Regions from separate parts of the Vulcanococcus sp. CPBay_Sum15L08_68 genome, predicted to be linked through region 3. Evidence: predicted binding sites of a transcription regulator. Region 3 holds the regulator's gene; each other region holds the start of a gene.
The links. Region 3 encodes NtcA, which controls nitrogen genes in cyanobacteria. Its sites were predicted from a motif close to GTANCNNNNGNTAC; they were not measured.
Positions count from the first base shown of each region.

Region 1: QZ189_RS08330 (aspartate carbamoyltransferase) is a predicted target of NtcA. The motif match lies at 3,765-3,778, and genes of this name have one in related genera.
Region 2: QZ189_RS08270 (DUF3155 domain-containing protein) is a predicted target of NtcA. The motif match lies at 3,284-3,297, and genes of this name have one in related genera.

Region 1 is NZ_JAFMFX010000048.1:5,439-11,211, forward strand. It holds gene QZ189_RS08320 (Zn-dependent hydrolase) at 1-314, opposite strand, end outside; gene asnB (asparagine synthase (glutamine-hydrolyzing)) at 464-2,500, opposite strand; gene QZ189_RS08330 (aspartate carbamoyltransferase) at 2,514-3,632, opposite strand; gene QZ189_RS08335 (hypothetical protein) at 3,822-4,046, opposite strand; gene QZ189_RS08340 (urea transporter) at 4,049-5,488, opposite strand; gene QZ189_RS08345 (hypothetical protein) at 5,492-5,617, opposite strand.
Region 2 is NZ_JAFMFX010000047.1:7,262-13,034, reverse strand. It holds gene QZ189_RS08285 (DUF4079 domain-containing protein) at 1-358, opposite strand, end outside; gene purH (bifunctional phosphoribosylaminoimidazolecarboxamide formyltransferase/IMP cyclohydrolase) at 397-1,956, opposite strand; gene QZ189_RS08275 (dienelactone hydrolase family protein) at 2,016-2,636, shown strand; gene QZ189_RS08270 (DUF3155 domain-containing protein) at 2,701-3,072, opposite strand; gene QZ189_RS08265 (HAMP domain-containing sensor histidine kinase) at 3,470-4,516, shown strand; gene QZ189_RS08260 (adenosylcobinamide-GDP ribazoletransferase) at 4,476-5,213, opposite strand; gene tgt (tRNA guanosine(34) transglycosylase Tgt) at 5,258-5,773, shown strand, end outside.
Region 3 is NZ_JAFMFX010000010.1:16,076-21,848, forward strand. It holds gene QZ189_RS03025 (thioredoxin domain-containing protein) at 1-374, shown strand, start outside; gene thyX (FAD-dependent thymidylate synthase) at 429-1,151, shown strand; gene dcd (dCTP deaminase) at 1,155-1,748, opposite strand; gene QZ189_RS03040 (cob(I)yrinic acid a,c-diamide adenosyltransferase) at 1,748-2,326, opposite strand; gene rph (ribonuclease PH) at 2,444-3,178, shown strand; gene ntcA (global nitrogen regulator NtcA) at 3,243-3,983, shown strand; gene QZ189_RS03055 (DUF3084 domain-containing protein) at 4,059-5,240, shown strand; gene QZ189_RS03060 (resolvase) at 5,237-5,674, shown strand; gene QZ189_RS03065 (DUF3146 family protein) at 5,671-5,773, opposite strand, start outside.

The sequences.
Region 1 (5,773 bases), on a different contig from region 3:
GAGGCATCCTTCAGGCAGCGGACCAGTTCCAGTCCAGCCAAGACGCCGAGGGTGCCGTCGTAGCGACCACCGGTTGGAACGGTGTCCAGATGTGAGCCGCTCACCAGCGCGGGGAGGTTGGGCTCTGAGCCCTCCAGGCGGCCAATCAGATTGCCGGCGGCATCGATGCGCAGGCTCATCCCCGCGTCGATCAGCCATTCACTCAGCAGTTCACGGCCCTGACGGTCCTCGGCGCTGAAGCCGCGCCGGCAAATGGAACCATCTGGCTGAAGACCGACTTCGGCCATGGCCTCCAAGGAGGCCAGGAGGCGCATGGCGTTGACCGAGGGTCTCTTCAGTTGAGCGGTGGGCGCAAGGGTTTGGGAGCCCGGGGCAGAGAGAACCAACCGCAGACCTGCACGTTCAAAAAAGCCCCCCCACCATCCGCCAGGAGGGCGAAGTACTGCGTAACCGTTGCGACCGTTTAAGCCGCAGCGGCCGGGTGCCAGCCGAGGGCATCGGCCTTGGCGCGGGCCTGGGCCGGCACATCCGCGGCAATGAACATCCGGTGCAACATCTGCACGCCAAGCAGGTGGTTGATCATGGCGTCCATCTGAACGCGGTCCGCATCGGTCGTGGCCGGGTCGTCATGGCGGGCGAAGAGGGCCCGAACACCCGCGACGCTCAGGAGTCCCGCCGCCTCGATCGCCTGATCACTCAGGTAGTCATCGGCCAGCTGCTTCATCTGCTCCCACTTCTCGGGCTCGGTGTGGGCCGGCGGAGCCATGAAGGCAAATTTTTCGCGCTTGTAGAGCACCTCCGGCAAAAGGCCCGCCATGGCCTCGCGCAGGACGTACTTCTCGGTCTTGCCCTTGATCCGCAGCTCAGGTGGGACCTGAACCGCCGCTGCCGCCAGGTGGTGATCCAAGAAGGCCGGACGCGCCTCCATAGAGTTGGCCATGTCCACCCGGTCACCACCCCAGGTGAGGATCTGGCCCTCCAGCATCGTCTTGATCCAGACGTACTGGGCCTTATCGAGGGCGTGGCGCCCCTCCAGCTGATCGGGATCCAGGGTCTTGGCGATGGCCTGGCCCGGCGAATAGTCCGAAAGGACCGAGCGATGGGCCTCCGCGAGCAGGTCCGGCACCAACGGCGCACAGGCCAACCAAGGCTGGAGGCAACTGGGGGTGAAGCCCACGACCGCATCGAGGTCGGGGTCATCCACTTGATCCGCCGCCAACATCGCCCCCTGCACCAAGGCATTGGATTGCTGCAGCAGGTCTTCCCAGGCTTTGCGCTCCGGCTCCGGCAGATCCTGCAGACCGTGCAGGAACATGTCGCGGCGGAAGGCGGGATAGCCACCGAAGAGCTCATCGGAGCCCTCTCCGGTCATCACCACCTTGTAGTTGACGCTGTTGACGTGGCGGCTCATCAAGAACTTGGCCACCGCCAGGGTGTTGTAGATCGTGCGCTCCGTGTGCCAGAGGGTGCGCTCCATCCAGCCATAGAGCTCCTTGCCCGAGAGACGCATGACGTCCTGCTCAGCGGCTGTGGCCTCGGCCATCTCCTGGGCGATGGGCGACTCGTCGTAGCGCGCGTCGTCAAAGCCAATGGTGAAGGCCTTCACCGGGCTCTGGCTGACGGCAGCGGCCAGCCCCAGGATTGAGCAGCTATCAATGCCTCCGGAGAGGTAGCAACCCACCGGGACATCAGCGACCATCCGCAACTCCACCGCTTCCAGCAGGGCGGCACGGATCGCCTCGATGTGGTCGGCTTCACTCTTACTGCTGTCCCGCTCGCCCTGGCGCGGGAAGTCCATGTCCCAGTACTTCCAGGTCTCCACCTCAAGGTTGCCGTTGCGCCGGCGAACACTGATGCCATGGCCAGGCGGCACCTGATGGATGCCCGCGAAGGCCGTGGTCCCGGGGACCATGGTTTGCATCAACTGGTGGAAGAGCCCTTCGGAGGTGAAACGCCGCTCGACCGCCGGATGGGCAAACAGGACCTTGAGTTCCGAGCCAAAGACCAAGCCCTGGGGTGTGATCGTCCAGTACTGGGGTTTGATCCCGAAGCGATCCCGGACCAGGTGCAACACATCGCCGGTCTCGTCGTAGATCGCGAAGGCGAACTCACCGCGCAATTGCGGCAGCGTCGCCCCTAAACCCTGCTGTTGATACAGACGCAGCAGGATCTCGGAATCGCTCTTGCTGCTGAAGCGAACACCGCGGGCCGTCAGATCAGCGCGGATCCGCTGAAAGTCATAGAACTCGCCGTTGTGGGCCATCAGGACCCGGGCGCCGGCCCCCGCCTCTGCGCTCAGGAAGGGTTGACGGGCCCGGGTCTCATTCAGATCAATGATCGAGAGGCGGGCATGACAGAAGCCCACGCCGGCTTCATCCAGCGTGCGGTAGCCAAAACCATCGGGACCGCGATGCTCCTGGATCGCAGCCATGTTGACCAACAGCTGCGGGTCAACGGGCTGATCCGCCCTGGTGCTGAAGACCCCACCAATTCCACACATCCCTTCGTCCTCCTCAGATCACATCCATGACCCGGTTGGTGCGGTCCACCATGCAGGTCAACAGAGCCATGCGCAGGAAGACCGCCCCCCGGGCCTGACTGAAGTACCAGTTGTGGGGGGTGTCATCGAGGCAAGTACTCAGTTCCGGCCCACGGGCCAGGGGATGCAACACGATGGCGTCCGGCTTGTAGGGCAGATCCCGCGTCAGCCGAAAGCTGTTGCCGTGGACCTCATAGCTATCGCCCACCCAAGCAATGGCGTTGATGTAGATGACATCCAGACCGGGGATCTCGCCCTGCAGGTCTCCGGTGCAGCGCACCTTCAGACCCGCCTGCTGCAACTCCTCCAGCTGGCCGCGATCAAAGAGGTCCTCTCTGGCGTCGTTGGCCGGGTCATGGATGAGGACCAACTCCTCCACCATCTGCGGGAATTTCGCCAGGATCCGCAGCAGTGAGCGAACCGTGCGCATGCGGCTGGGGATGCCAACGATGCCGATGCGCGCCCGCTGATCCTCGGGGACCTCAGGGGACGCCAAGGCGGGGCGCCACTTGAGCATCGTGTAGAGGTCGGCCATCGCCTGGGTGGGATGTTCATCAATGCCATTGCCGGCGTTGATGATCGGAATCCGCAGGGTGTCGGTCATCGCATAGATGGCCTGGGAGTCGGTATCGCGCAGAACGATGCAGTCGCCGTAGTTGTTGAACATGTGGGCGACGTCTTCCAGCGACTCCCCCTTCGCCAGGCCAGTCGTGGCGCGGTCGGTGATGTTGATCGAATCGCCGCCCAGACGGTGCCAGGCGCTGTCAAAGGACAGCCGCGTGCGGGTGCTGGGTTCGTAGAAGGCGTTGATCAAAATCTTTCCCTTCAACGGCGTGTTGTGGGCCGTATAGCGATCGGGATTGCTCTCAAACTTGGCTGCCAGACGAAACAACTGCAGCAGGGTCTCGGGCCGGAAGGGCTGAATCGAGATCACGTGCTGCCCCACCAGATCCTGGAGCGCCTCGCCGTCCTCTTGAATCGCCCCCAACAGGGCCTGGGGAGAGGCTGCGCCAAAGACATCCGGCCCCAGTGGATCAAAACGCACGGGTGCGTCAGCGCCGGTACTCGTCTTGACGGAGTGGAGTGCAGTCATAGCGATTAGGGGACCCAGGCCCACTGCTGCAGAACGCTGCGGCGGAATTGGTCGCACTGAGTCTCAAACCAAAATCCACCCTGCCACATCACTTTCTCCAAGTTCAAGTTGCTTAAAACGGGGCAGATTTGCGTAGCAACGGCTACACAAACGCCACTCTTCTTGCCATGGGGCATGCAAACAAAGGCGTTACCAGACATCGCCGCGCCTCCATTCGTTCCACCAAATCAGCAGAAGAACCAGCACAGAAAGCGCCAACCCCGCCACACTTCCATAAATCACCAGGCGCAACAGCGGTAGATCCACCAGCCAGCGCGGGGAGTCCGTCGACTGCGCCGCTCGGGCGGCGGGCAAGGCCAGAGCCAGGGCTGCCGCAGCAAGGGCAACACGGGTTTTGAGCGACCAACGTTTCATCCCTATCCCTCCTTCAGGGTCAACCAGTTGAAACGCTCCGGCTGGAGCTGGGTACCGACGGCCATGACCACTGCGGACACCGCCGCAGACAGCAGAGCTGCGCAGTAGGGAGCGATCAGGAAATAGGCGCCTAAGCCCACGGCGCTGCCTGAGACCATCGCCGCAATCGCCGCCCAGCGGTTGGCGCTAGGCCAGTAGAGCCCGTAGGCCACCGGCCAAATCGTGGACGCCACCAGGGCACCGGTGAAGAACAGCACAGAGGCCAGAGAGTCGAGCCGCGGCCAGGAAAGCAGCAGGGTCAACAGCCCCAAACCCAGCACCACCAAGCGGGTGGCCTGCCGCAACTGGGCATCACTCAAGTTGGGGTTCAGCAACTTGAAGACCACGTCCTCCGCCACCAAATCCGCCGTCGACGCCAAGAGGGAATCCAGGGTGGAGGTCAAGGAGGCAAAGACCACCACAAACACCAGCGCTGCACCACCGGCGCCCAAGAGCTGGGAGGCCACCACCGGGAAGAGCATGTTCACCTGGGGTAGATCCACCGCCTGCGCGAGCGCCACCAGGCCGATCGAACCGGTCACCAGCGGCACCGTCATCCAGGCCAAACCGCCCAGCACAAACGAGGCAAACACCACGGAGGCGCGGCTGGAGAAGACCCGTGACCACCAGATGTTGTTGTGAAACACCTCTCCCATGGAGAAGAGGGCGGAGTTCCAAGCAATCAACAAGCCAGCGGGCAACAGCAAATTCAGGCGCTCTGGATGCTGCGCCGCCAGTTCCCGGTGGAGCTCCTGCACCGGGAACTGCTGCAGGGCAAGAACAGCGACCAACACCAGCAAGCCCATGATCAGCAGGGACTGAATGAAGTCCGTTCCCACCACGGCGCGCATGCCGCCATAGAGGGTGTAGATCGTGGAGACACCGATGACGACAACCATCCCGAGCCGATAGTCGAAGCCGGAGAGGGCCTCCAGCAGGATCCCGGCCCCCATCGCCTGGGTCACCAGGAAGCCCAGGGTGTAGATCGCCGTGATCACCATGAAGACCCACCAGGCGGCTCGGCCATAGCGCAGGCGGATGAAGTCGCCGCTGGTGCGCCCCTTGGGCATTAGCGTTTTGATCCGCAGAGCCAAGGGTGCAAACAGGACCAGGCCCAGGCCGGCCAGGGCATAGCTGAACATCCCCCAGAGACCGTTGCGATAGCCGAACTCAGGCGCCAGCAAGGTGGTGTTTCCGGTCACCCAGGACGCCATCAAGGTGGCTGTGCTCAGGGCCAAACCGATGTTGCGGCCGGCCAGCATGTAGTCATCGGCATCGCCAGAACCCCGGCGTCCCCAGGAGACCCCAAGGGCGATCCAAAGGACCGAAAAAATCACCACCAGGGCCCAGGCGATCCCGGGGGCCAAGAAGGGTTGAACAGCAAGCGTGGGGCTGAACACCATGGCTTAGCCCTCCCCCCAGGGATCACGGCCGCGCCAATGGAGATGGCCCTGAATCACCATCACGGTGGTCGCCAAGGTGACGACACCGCCCACGACAAAAATCAACACAGCTCCTGCAAATGACTCCATGAGCGATCTCTAAAACGCGCCAAATAACCGCGACATGGATCAATCCAAGCTGGGGAGAGCGTTAAGAAAACAGCGCAGCAGTTAGGGCTGTCTCTTGGTCGCAACCTATCGATGGCCGCTGACACTGTCAGCGCAGACAACGCAGCAGACCGACGT
Region 2 (5,773 bases), on a different contig from region 3:
GGGCGATCAGATTGCCCTGCTGCATCAGCGGGGACAGGGCTGCTGCCATCGCGAGTCCGCAGGTCATGGCGATGCCCACCAGCAGGTGAGGGCCGACGAACAGCTTGCCGTTGTTCAAGTAGGTGACGGCCATGCCGCCAAAGGTGCCCAGCACCATCACCGCCAAGACGGCACTGCCATAGAGGTAATGGCGTTTCGCGAACTGCCCCTTGATCAGGGTCTTACGCGCTTCGGCATCAGCGGTACGCGTTTTCTTGGCCTTGATGCCAAGGAACATCGCGTAGCCGCTCAGGGCCAGCAGGCCCCACATGGCCAGCGGGTGCAGGAAGTTGAGATTGAAGGCGAGAGCTTCCGGCATGGAGCGCTGGCGTGGTGGACGGACCGCGCGACGCTAGATCAGTGCAGGAAATGGCGGCGGCCCGTGGTGACCATCGCCAGGCCCAACTCGTCGCAGGCGGCAATCGAGTCCGCGTCGCGGACGCTGCCCCCGGGCTGAATCACGGCCGTGATGCCGTACTGGGCCGCCAAGCGAACGGTGTCATCGAAGGGGAAGAAGCCATCGCTGGCCAGCACGGCTCCACGGGCCTTGTCCCCAGCGGTCTCCAGGGCAATCTTGGCCGAACCCACGCGGTTCATCTGACCGGCGCCGATGCCAAGGCTTTGACCGCCGCGGGCCACGGTGATGGCGTTGGAGCGCACGTGACGCACCAAGCGCCAACAGAAGGCCAAATCCGCCAGTTCTTGGGGGCTGGGCTGACGCTTGCTGACGACCTGCCAAGCGGTCTCGTCGACGGGCTGATCGTCCAGGTCCTGCACTAGCAGTCCACCCAGGACGCTGCGGAGTTGTTGCCGGCTGGCCCGCTCAATCGCCTCCGGTGCCAACTCCAGCAAACGCAAATTGGCCTTCGCCGACAAGAGCTCGCGGGCTTCCGGATCAAAGGAGGGCGCAACCACGCACTCCAGGAACAGGCTGGTCAAATGCCCTGCGGTGGCGCCATCGACGGGACCATTGATCGCAACAATGCCGCCAAACGCCGAGAGGCGATCCGCATCCAGTGCCCGCTCAATCGCATTGGCGCTGCCTGTCCCAGTGGCCACGCCGCAGGGATTGGTGTGCTTGACCACGACCGCCGCAGGCTTGAAGGCGTTGCCCCCCGCAGGCTGTCCGCCGTAGCCGAACTCGCGCACCGTGGCGAGGGCGGCCTCGAGATCGAGGATGTTGTTGTAGCTGAGCTCCTTGCCCTGGAGCTGCTCGCCCGCACCCAGGCCAGCCCCAGGCTGGGCGTACCAGGTGGCGCTTTGGTGGGGATTTTCGCCGTAGCGCAGGCTTTGGCGCGCGGGCAACTCCAGGCTGAACGTGCCGGCGCTCTGCGATGCCAGCTGCGCACTCAGCCACTGGCTGATGGCGGTGTCGTACTCAGCGGTGTGGCTGAAGGCTTCCAGGGCCAGCTGACGCCGCAGCTCAGGGCTAATCGCTCCGGCGGCCAGGGCCTTCAGAAAGGCGGGATATTGCGCCGGACTGGTCAGGACCGCCACGTCCGCATGGTTCTTGGCGGCTGCGCGCACCATCGCTGGCCCGCCGATGTCGATGTTCTCAATCGCCGCGTCCCAGCTGACATCGGGCCGAGCAATCGTCTCGCGGAAGGGATAGAGATTGACCACGACCACATCGATCGGGGCAATGCCCTGGTCAACCAGATCACTCTGGTGGGAGGAGTCCGAGCGCTTGGCCAGGATTCCGCCGTGAATCCGGGGGTGCAGGGTTTTCACGCGTCCCCCAAGGATCTCGGGGGCACCGGTGTGCTCAGCGACCTTGGTCACCGGAACCCCAGCGGCCGACAACGCCGCTGCCGTACCGCCGCTTGAAATCAGCTGATAACCAGCCGCCAACAGCCCCTGGGCCAAGGGCACCAGCCCTTCCTTATTGGACACGCTGAGCAGGGCCGTGGGCGCCATGGCGATGCAGAGGTCGGCAGAAGGTCCAACCTACGCAGGAGCAGCTCCCGGATCCGCCCATGACCAGCCATCCCGACCAGCTCCAACTCGGGCCTGAGAACGCGCAACAGCGACTCGTTCTGCTGCACGGCTGGGGAGCCGATGCCGATGACCTCCTGGATCTCGGGGAACTGCTCGTCAACCCAGAGACCAGTGTTGTCGCCCTGCGGGCGCCAGAGCCCCACCCCTATGGGAGCGGACGGCAGTGGTACGACCTGCAGCCCATCGATTGGGACGCCCTGCCCGCAGCACGCTCCGGCCTCCAAGCCCGGCTTCTCGCCCTCGCCGAGAGCGTCCCCCTCGAGCGGACCGTGCTGCTGGGGTTCTCCCAGGGCGCAGCCATGGCCCTTGATGTCGGCACAGCACTGCCCTTGGCCGGCATCGCCGCCTGCAGCGGCTACCCCCATCAAGGCTGGCAAGCGCCGTCTGCCTGCCCCCCCGTGCTCCTGACCCATGGCCGCCAGGATCCGGTGGTGCCGTTCATGGCCAGCGAAGAACTGCTGCAGCAACTCCAAGCCAGCGGACAGTCAGCGCAATTGCTGGCCTTTGACGGCGGCCATGGCATCGATGAATCGCTCTTCCCTGAGCTCAAACGCTTCATCACTGAGCGGATCGCGCCCAGCCAAGGCCTGCCTCAGTGAGCAACAAAAAAGCCGGCCCCATCGGGAGGCCGGCTGATGCCCTTCTGAAAGCAGAGTCTGAGAATCAGACGAAGGCGTATTCGTACTCTTCCATTTCTTCCCAGTCGTCGGCGGCCATCGCCTCGAGACCAGCAAAGAGGTTGTCTTCGCCAATGCGATCGACGATCTCACGCAGGGAAGGGAAGAGGAAGTGGTTCTCCTCGGCGTATTGGGCACTAAACAGACCTTTTTCGCCCCAGAAGAAGCGGTCCGTGGTGTGCTCGTTACGACGCACGTTCACCAGAGCGGGAGGAACGATCCCTGACTCGGCGATGTAGCGACGGGCAGCCGTCACAGGCTTGTATTCACCGGTCTCGATGTTGTGAACACCGACATGGGCCAGGACTCGCTGGCCAGCAAGCCGGCGGCGGCTGATGCGCTTGCGCTTTTTGGACATGGTTCAGGAACCCCGAAGGGCGGAGGGGACGAAGAGACGAAGGCAAGAGACCTTCAACAACGCCCAAACGTCTGACAGCCCAAACTGACAGCAAAGCGAGCGTTGGCGTTCAACCAGCAAAGAGACGTGTCTCTCCTGCTGTAACCTCGATGCAACAAAGTTGCAACCAAAGGCAGAAGCCATCGCCGTGCTGCCTGCGTCAGGCCGCTCGGTATTGGTCGATACCCAAAATCTTAAGACTTTTTCTCGGATTTGAACCAAGTCTCCGAAAAAAGTTCCGTTTAAGGCCGTGGACCACCACCAGAACGCCGCCTAGATGCAAGTCTCCAAGCGGTTTCTCGCGCTGCTGAAACAGCAACTTGCCCAATTCGCAGATCGTCCTGATCTGCGGTCATTGGTGGTGTACGTGGCCCTCCCCAGCGCCAGTGGAGAACCCTCCCTGCTCTCGATTGGCGGCTGGCCCAAGCAAGTCTTGGCCCTCGAAAGCGATGCCAGTAGGCCATCGCCAGACGAGCGCAGTACGCGCCGTTGGCTCGCCCTGCGAGATGGGCCGCTCCTGCTTGGAGCCCTGCGAATCGACACCGACTGCTGGCCCTGGCCCACGCCCCTGAGTGATCGGCTGGAAGCAACAGCGCTCTGCCTCACCGAAGCGCTCAAGCTCGATCTGGAGCAACAACGACTCGGCCGTCAACTGGCCCTGCGGGACGACCAGCTCAAGCTGCTGGTCCATCAACTGCGCAATCCCCTGGCGGCCCTGCGCACCTTTGGACAACTGCTCAGGCGTCGACTCGATGGCGATAGCGCCAATCAAGCGTTGGTGGACAACCTGCTGAGCGAGCAGCACCAGATCAATCGCTATCTCGAAGCGATCGATCAACTCACCCAAACTCCGCTGCTGCCCCCCGCCCAAGACGGCCTGCAACCGCTGCTGCTGCCGCCAGCCTTCAGCAGTGAGGACCTGCACTCCCTCAACCAAGTACTGGAGCCCTTGCTGGAGCGCGCCGCTGGAACCGCCGCCCTGCAAGGCCGGCGCTGGGTGCCGCCTGGAGAGCTTCCGACGCAAGCGTGCAATGCCGCGGCCGTCTCCGAAATCGTGGCCAACCTGCTGGAGAACGCCTTCCGCTACAGCCGCCCTGGTGGCGGCGTCGGCCTGGTTTGCCAGGAGCAGGGCGATCAGCTCGTGCTGGCGGTTTGGGACGAAGGGCCCGAAATCCCCAGCGCCGAACGGGAGCAGATCTTCCGCAAAGGGGAACGGGGCAGCACCGGCCTTGCCCTCGACGGCAGCGGTCTGGGGCTGGCGCTCGGCCGGGACCTCGCGGAACGCATCGGCGGTGCACTGGAGCTACGGGTGCCGCCCTCCGGTCTCGATCCCAAACTGCCCAGCGCTGGCAATGCCTTCCAACTCAGCCTGCCGAAACGGCCAACAGCAACAGGATCCAACTAAGGCTCCACTCCACGCAGGCGCCGTAGCTGTCGCCGCTGTGACCGCCCAAGCGCCGGCCCAACACCCAAGGAATCAGCATGGCCGGCAGCACACCGAGCCAGCCCAACCCGGCCCATGGACTGAGCCCGAGTCCCAGCAGCAGGCCGCTGAGGGCAAAAGCCAACAGCAACGAGGGCACCAATTCAGCCAGCAGACCCTGCCAATGGCGCAGGTGAAAAGCCGCCGTGCCCTCGCTCTGGCGCAGATAGGGAAACCACTGCATCGCAAACAGCGGTGAAACCCGCGCCCAAACCGAAGCCCAGACCAGGGCGAAAGGCGCCAGGGGGCCAAGCCAGGCCAACGCCGCAGCGCGCAGCAAGAGAGCCACCAACAGCGCCTGGACCCCGCTCGCCCCAACCCTGCTGTCGTCCATGGCCTCCAGACGGCGTTCAGCAGGGGCGGCCAGGCCATCGGCCGTATCCATCAGCCCATCGAGATGCAGCCCGCCGCTCAGGCTGATGCCCAGGGCCAAGACCAGGGGGATCTGCACCAGCGGACCCGCGGGCGCGAGCAGCTGCCACAGCGCTGCCTCCAACAGCCCAATCGCCAGACCCACCCAAGGGGCAAAGCGGGCAATGCGCTCAAAGCGCGGCGTGACCCCGGGCGGCAGCGGAAGGACGCTGTAAAAAATCCAGGCTCCAGCCCAATCCCTGAGCATGCAGGCGGCCAGCAACGATGGGGCTAGATGATCCTGCCGCCTCGATGAGCTTCCACTTCGAGATCACGGCCCGCTGCACGCGCACCGCCGCCCGTTGCGGCTGCTTTCACACCCCCCATGGCGTCGTCACCACCCCGCGCTTCATGCCCGTGGGGACGCTGGCCACGGTGAAGGGCGTCACGCCGGCGCAACTCAAAGCGACCGGGGCGGAGATGGTGCTCTCCAACACCTTCCACCTGCACCTGCAACCCGGTGAGCAGATCGTGGCGGATGGCGGCGGCTTGCACCGCTTCATGGCCTGGGACGGGCCAATGCTCACCGACTCCGGCGGCTTTCAGGTCTTCAGCCTGGGAGACATCAACACCATCAACGACCGCGGCGTGGTCTTTCGCTCCCCCCGCGATGGGGCCCGGATCGATCTCACCCCAGAGCGATCCATGGCGATCCAAATGGCCCTGGGGGCCGATGTGGCAATGGCCTTTGACCAGTGCCCGCCCTATCCCGCCACGGAAAGCGAGGTGGAGACCGCCTGCCGCCGCACCCATGCCTGGCTGGAGCGC
Region 3 (5,773 bases):
ATGGCCGGCCCAGCGTGGTCGAGTTCTACGCGGACTGGTGTGAGGCCTGCCAAGCCATGGCCCCAGCGATGGAGAAGGTCGAGAGCCAACACCACGATCAACTCGATGTGGTGCTGCTGAACGTCGACAACCCCCGCTGGCAACCGGAGGTGGATCGCTACGACGTCAACGGCATCCCGCAGCTGGAATTCTTCGATGCCAGTGGCACCCGCGTGGGCCGCGCCGTCGGCGCCCGCAGCCAAAGCGAATTGGAAGCCCTGACTGAAGCCTTGGTGGCAGGCACCCCCTTACCGGCCATGGCGGGCGTTGCCGAGACCAGCGTCCTGCCGCAAGCGGAGGCGACCACCATGGCAGGCCCCCGCAGCCACAGCTGAGTCCCCCAAAGCCCGTTACCCTGCAGCACCAGCTCCCCACGCCATCGCCCGCCCATGAAACGCTTTCGGGTTGAGCTGATTGCAGCGACCCCCAACCCCCAGCAGTGCGTCTATGCGGGGATGCACCAGGACTACAGCGAAGGGTTTGTGGCGGCCGATCGCGCCGAGTGGCCTGATGAGACCAAGGCCGGCGAGATCTGCGTCAAACGTCTCCTAGCTGGTGAGCGCGGTCACTACGGTCCGCTGGAGCACGCCCAGATTGTGCTGAACGTGGGCTGGTTCCCCCACTCCGTGATGCAGCAGGCCCGCACCCACCGGGTGGGCGTGAGCTTTGACGTCCAATCCATGCGCTACACCGGCGAGCGCATCTGCCGGGCCGCCAACGGCGAGCTGGAACTCGAAGAGGTCTTCTACCTGCGCCCCGAAGGGCAGTACAGCGATCGGCAAGGCAAGAAGTACACCTACAGCGCAGACGAGCGCGCCAAGGATCTCGCCCTCTGCCAAGCCGCGGCCGAGCGCTATCGCGACATGCTCGCGGCGGGGTTCGCCGAGGAGCATGCCCGGGGCATCCTTCCCTTCGATTACCGCCAGCACTTCGTGGTGAGCTTCTCGCTGCGGGCGTTCCTGCACTTCATGGACCTGCGCGCCAAGCTCGATGCCCAGGAGGAAATCCGGGTGCTCTGCGATCTGATGTGGCCCCACCTCCAGGCCTGGGCCCCAGAGATCGCGGCTTGGTACGAGAAGACCCGCCTGCACAAGGCGCGCCTGGCCCCTTAGGGCTCAGACCTTGGCCAAGGTGACCCGCTCGGGCTGGTGCTGGTACTTGCCAGCCCGGTCCTTGTAGGTCGTCTCGCAGGGATCGCCCTCGAAGAAGAGCAGCTGGCAAATGCCCTCGTTGGCATAGATGCGGCAGTCCGCGCCGGAGGAATTGCTGAACTCCAGGGTCAGGTGACCTTCCCAACTGGCCTCAGCTGGGGTGGTGTTGACGATGATCCCCAGGCGGGCATAGGTGCTCTTGCCCAGGCAAATCACGGTGATGTTGGGAGGGACGCACATCTTCTCGAGCGCCACACCCAAGCCATAGGAGTGGGCCGGGAGGATGAAGTACGAGCCGTCCTCGTCCTCATGCAGGGGCACCGGCTCCAGGTTGGCGGGGTTGAAGCGCTTGGGATTCATGATCGTTCCGGGGACGTGCCGGAAGATCAGGAACTCCTGCGGGGAGAGACGCAGGTCATAGCCGTAGGACGAGCAGCCAAAGCTGAGAACCGGCTTTTCGCTGTTCTCCGGATCGAGATGGCGAACCAGCTGGGGCTGAAAGGGCTCGAGCATGCCCAAGGCGGCCTGCTCGTTGATCCAACGGTCGTTTTTGAGCATCAGAAACCTCGGCGCAGCTGGGTGACCTGATCGGCCATGGCCAACAGAGCGGTGGGCATGGAGGGCCCCGTCAGGATCACATCCAGGTGGGACGGCCGCTGCTCCAGGGCTGAAACGACCTCCGCCTCGGACAAGTAGCCCAATTCGACGGCCAGGCCCAACTCATCGAGCACCAACTGATCCAGCTGACCGCTCAGCAGCTGCTCACGGGTGTACGCCCAGATCTCGCGCACAGCCTCGACATCGGCCTGGGAGGCCGGCACAGGCTCAGCCAGGCAACCCGCCACGGCTGGCCTCAGCCACTGAAGGCGGCCACAGAGCCACACACTGCGCTCCAGACCCTGATCGACCCCACCTTTGAGGAATTGGCTCACCAGAACGCGGCTACCAAGCCCGGCACTGCGCAGGGCCTGACTGAACACCCCACTGAAGCTGCCGCGGAAGGGAGCGGTGTGCACCTGGAGCTGCCCCTCCTGCTGGGCCGCCAGGCGCACGCTGCGAGCGGGGGCCGACGCCGGGACCACAGCCAATGGACGCAGGTGTCCAGCACGGGGCGTGGCTGCAATGCTGGCCGTCATCGAGTGCATGGCTGCCGCTTGGGATCCTGAATGTAGCGGCGTTAGGCCGTCCGGCAAGCAACAAGCACTACCTGTAGTGCAAACACCCGTACCATCGAGGCACTGAGCCAGCCCGCGATGAGCAGCACCCAACCCAGGCGGGACGGCCGCAGCGCAACGGACCTGCGCAGCACGCGCTTCGCTTGGGATCCGATGGGCTTCGCCCTGAGCTCCGTCACGGTGTACACGGGCAACACGGCTGTGATCTGCAGCGTTTGCTTAGAGGAGGGTGTTCCGAAGTGGCGTAAAGGCTCCGGCAAGGGCTGGCTGAGCGCTGACTACCGGCTGCTCCCCGCCAGCACCCCCAGCCGGCAGCCACGGGAGCTGATGAAGCTCTCCGGTCGCACCCAAGAAATCCAACGCCTCATCGCCCGCAGCCTCAGGGCCTGCCTGGATTTGGAGGTTCTGGGGGAGCGGACCCTGCAAATCGACTGTGACGTCCTTCAAGCCGATGCCGGCACCCGCACCGCCAGCATCACTGGAGCCTGGGCCGCCTTAGCCCTCGGCCTGCAACGCCTGGAGCAGCGCGGAGTGCTGGAACGATCGCCCCTGGTGGGGCAGGTGGCGGCGGTTTCCGTTGGCCTCGTGGATGGGGCCGCACTCCTCGATCTCGACTACAGCGAGGACAGCCGAGCAGAAGTCGATCTCAACGTGGTGATGAATCAAGAGCAACATTTGCTCGAAATTCAAGGCACCGCGGAGGGCGCACCCTTCAGTCGCCAACAGCTTTCCAGCCTGGTTGACCTAGCGGAAAGCGGCATCGATCAACTGATGCAGGCCCAGAAGCAGGCCTTGGCAGAGGCAGCAAATTAGTTTCAATGGCTACAGGGCGGCCCTGGACTGATCCGTAGGTTCCAGGCAACTCAGTCGCGCTGAAATGGTCGTGGCAACGCAAGGATTCAGCCGCTACTCCCCTAGCCCTACGACCGGTACGTCAGTGATCGCACCGATCGCGGGGAGTCCCCTGCCGCCCAATGCCACGCTGCTGGATGTCATCCGGGGCCTGAGCGGTAGCACCACCGAAATCGTTGAGCGCGGCAAAACAATCTTTTTCCCCGGCGACCCCGCCGAAAAGGTTTATCTGCTGAAACGGGGTGCGGTCCGGCTCTCCAGGGTCTACGAATCCGGCGAGGAAATCACCGTGGCACTGCTGCGGGAGAACAGCCTCTTCGGCGTGCTGTCTCTACTGACAGGCCAGCGTTCGGACCGCTTCTATCACTCGATTGCCTTTACCCGCGTCGAGCTGGTGACGGCTCCCGCCACCTCCGTCCGCAAGGCGATCGAACAAGACCCGGCGGTTGGTCTACTGCTTCTGCAGGGTCTCTCCTCTCGGATCCTGCAAACCGAGACCATGATCGAAACCCTCACCCACCGCGACATGTCCTCGCGACTGGTGAGTTTCCTGCTGGTGCTGTGCCGCGACTTTGGTGTACCCAGCAGCGAAGGAATCACGATCGACCTGCGCCTCTCCCACCAGGCCATCGCCGAAGCAATCGGATCGACCCGCGTCACGATCACCCGGCTCTTGGGCGACCTCCGCAACGACGGCCTGGTGCAAATCGACCGCAAAAAAATCACCGTCTTCGATCCGTTGGCCCTCGCCAAACGCTTCAGCTAAACGGCTGAACTGGTGGCCGATCCCAGCTGCGTTCCAAGCCACCGCAACCGATACTGATCGTCGTCGCCCAACGTCGTGTCCGGCTGGATCCTGATCCTGGCGTTGCTGATCCTCGGGGGAGTGCTCTCCACCCTGGGGGATCGCTTGGGATCCAAGGTCGGCAAGGCGCGGCTGAGCTTGTTCCGGTTGCGGCCCAAGAAAACCGCCGTGGTGATCACGGTGCTGACCGGCAGCTTGATCAGTGCCATCTCCCTCGGGCTGATGCTGCTCGTCAGTGATCGCTTGCGCACGGGGCTCTTCGAACTCGATCAGATCGAACAGCGCCTGCGGGACAGCCGCGATGCCCTGAGCTCAAGTCGCAAGGACCTGGCCCAAAGTCGGAGCGCCCTGCGCAGCGCAGAGAACGAGCGCAGCGAGGCCCAACGCCAACTCAAGGTGGTGGCCGAGCAGGCCAGCCGGCTGCAGAAGGAACTGGCTCCCCTGATGGAGCAACGCAAACAACTGGAGGCCGAGCGCGACCGCCTCAGCCGTGACATCGCCGCGAAGGATTCCGATCTCCAGCGCAACCGCACTGAGCTCGCCAAGCTCAACAGCAAGATCAAAAGCAGCAGCCAAGAGCTCGAGCGTCTCGAACGCAACCTGATTGCCCTACGTCAGGGTGATGTGGTGATCAGCAGTGGCCAAATCCTGGAGGTGGCCAAGGTGCGGATCGAGAAGCCAAGCCAGGCCCGAGACGTGATCCACGCCCTGCTGCAGCGCACGAATTTGAACGTCTACCAGCGCGTGCTGCCAGGCGAAACACCGAACCGTCAAATCCTGTTGGTGCCGCGCAGCGACATCAGCAAATTGGAGACCACCCTCAGCAAACGCGGCGAGTGGGTCGTGAGTCTGATCTCAGCGGCCAATGTGCTCAAAGGGGAGCGTCAGGTCGTGGCATTCCCGGATGTCAGACCCAACAAACGGGTGGTGCGTAGTGGAGAACAACTGGCCACCACCGTGCTGGAGGCCGATGAGCGCTCCCCAGATCAGGTGCGTAGCCGCCTGAACCTGCTCCTCGCCGCAGCCTTTACCCGAGCCCAACGCCAAGGGGCCCTGGCCAACGGCCTGCAATTTGACCCAGCACGCCTCAATCAACTGGCTGAGGCCCTGGTCAACCGCCCCCTGGGCGAGACCGCCAAGCTCGAGGCCGTCTCCAGAGGCAACAGTGATCTGGCCGACCCGATTGCCGTCGACATTCGCTGGCAGCGCCCGCAATGACTTGGATCGGACTCGATCCCGGCCGCAGCAAATGCGGCTTGGTGCGCTCTGACCACAGCACAGGCCAGATCGAGGTTGCCGCCGTGCTCTCCCCGGAAGAGTGCTTCAAGCAGATTGCGATCTGGCGAGAACGTCCGGGTCTTGAGGGTGTTGTGCTCGGCGATGGCACGGGCAGCAAGCACTGGCAGCGGCAACTCAACGACCTTGGCCTGGCTGTCCAGGTCATCCCTGAAGCGGGAACCACCCTGGCCGCACGAGCCCGCTACTGGCAGCTGGAGCCCCCCAGGGGCTGGCGGCGATTGCTTCCCGAGGGCCTGAGGTTGCCCCCACGGGACTACGACGATGTCGTGGCTCAACTGCTGCTGGAGCGCCATTGGGGAACGGAGCTCAAGCGGGAACCTGGCTTGGTCGTCTTGCGCCAGCTCGCTGCCTAAAACCTGGCCCGCACGCTGAAGGCGTAGTCCCCACCCGCCTCCAGCTGGTAGTCCGTTTTCAACAGGAAGCGCAGCAACGCGTCCTGGATCAAGGCCCGG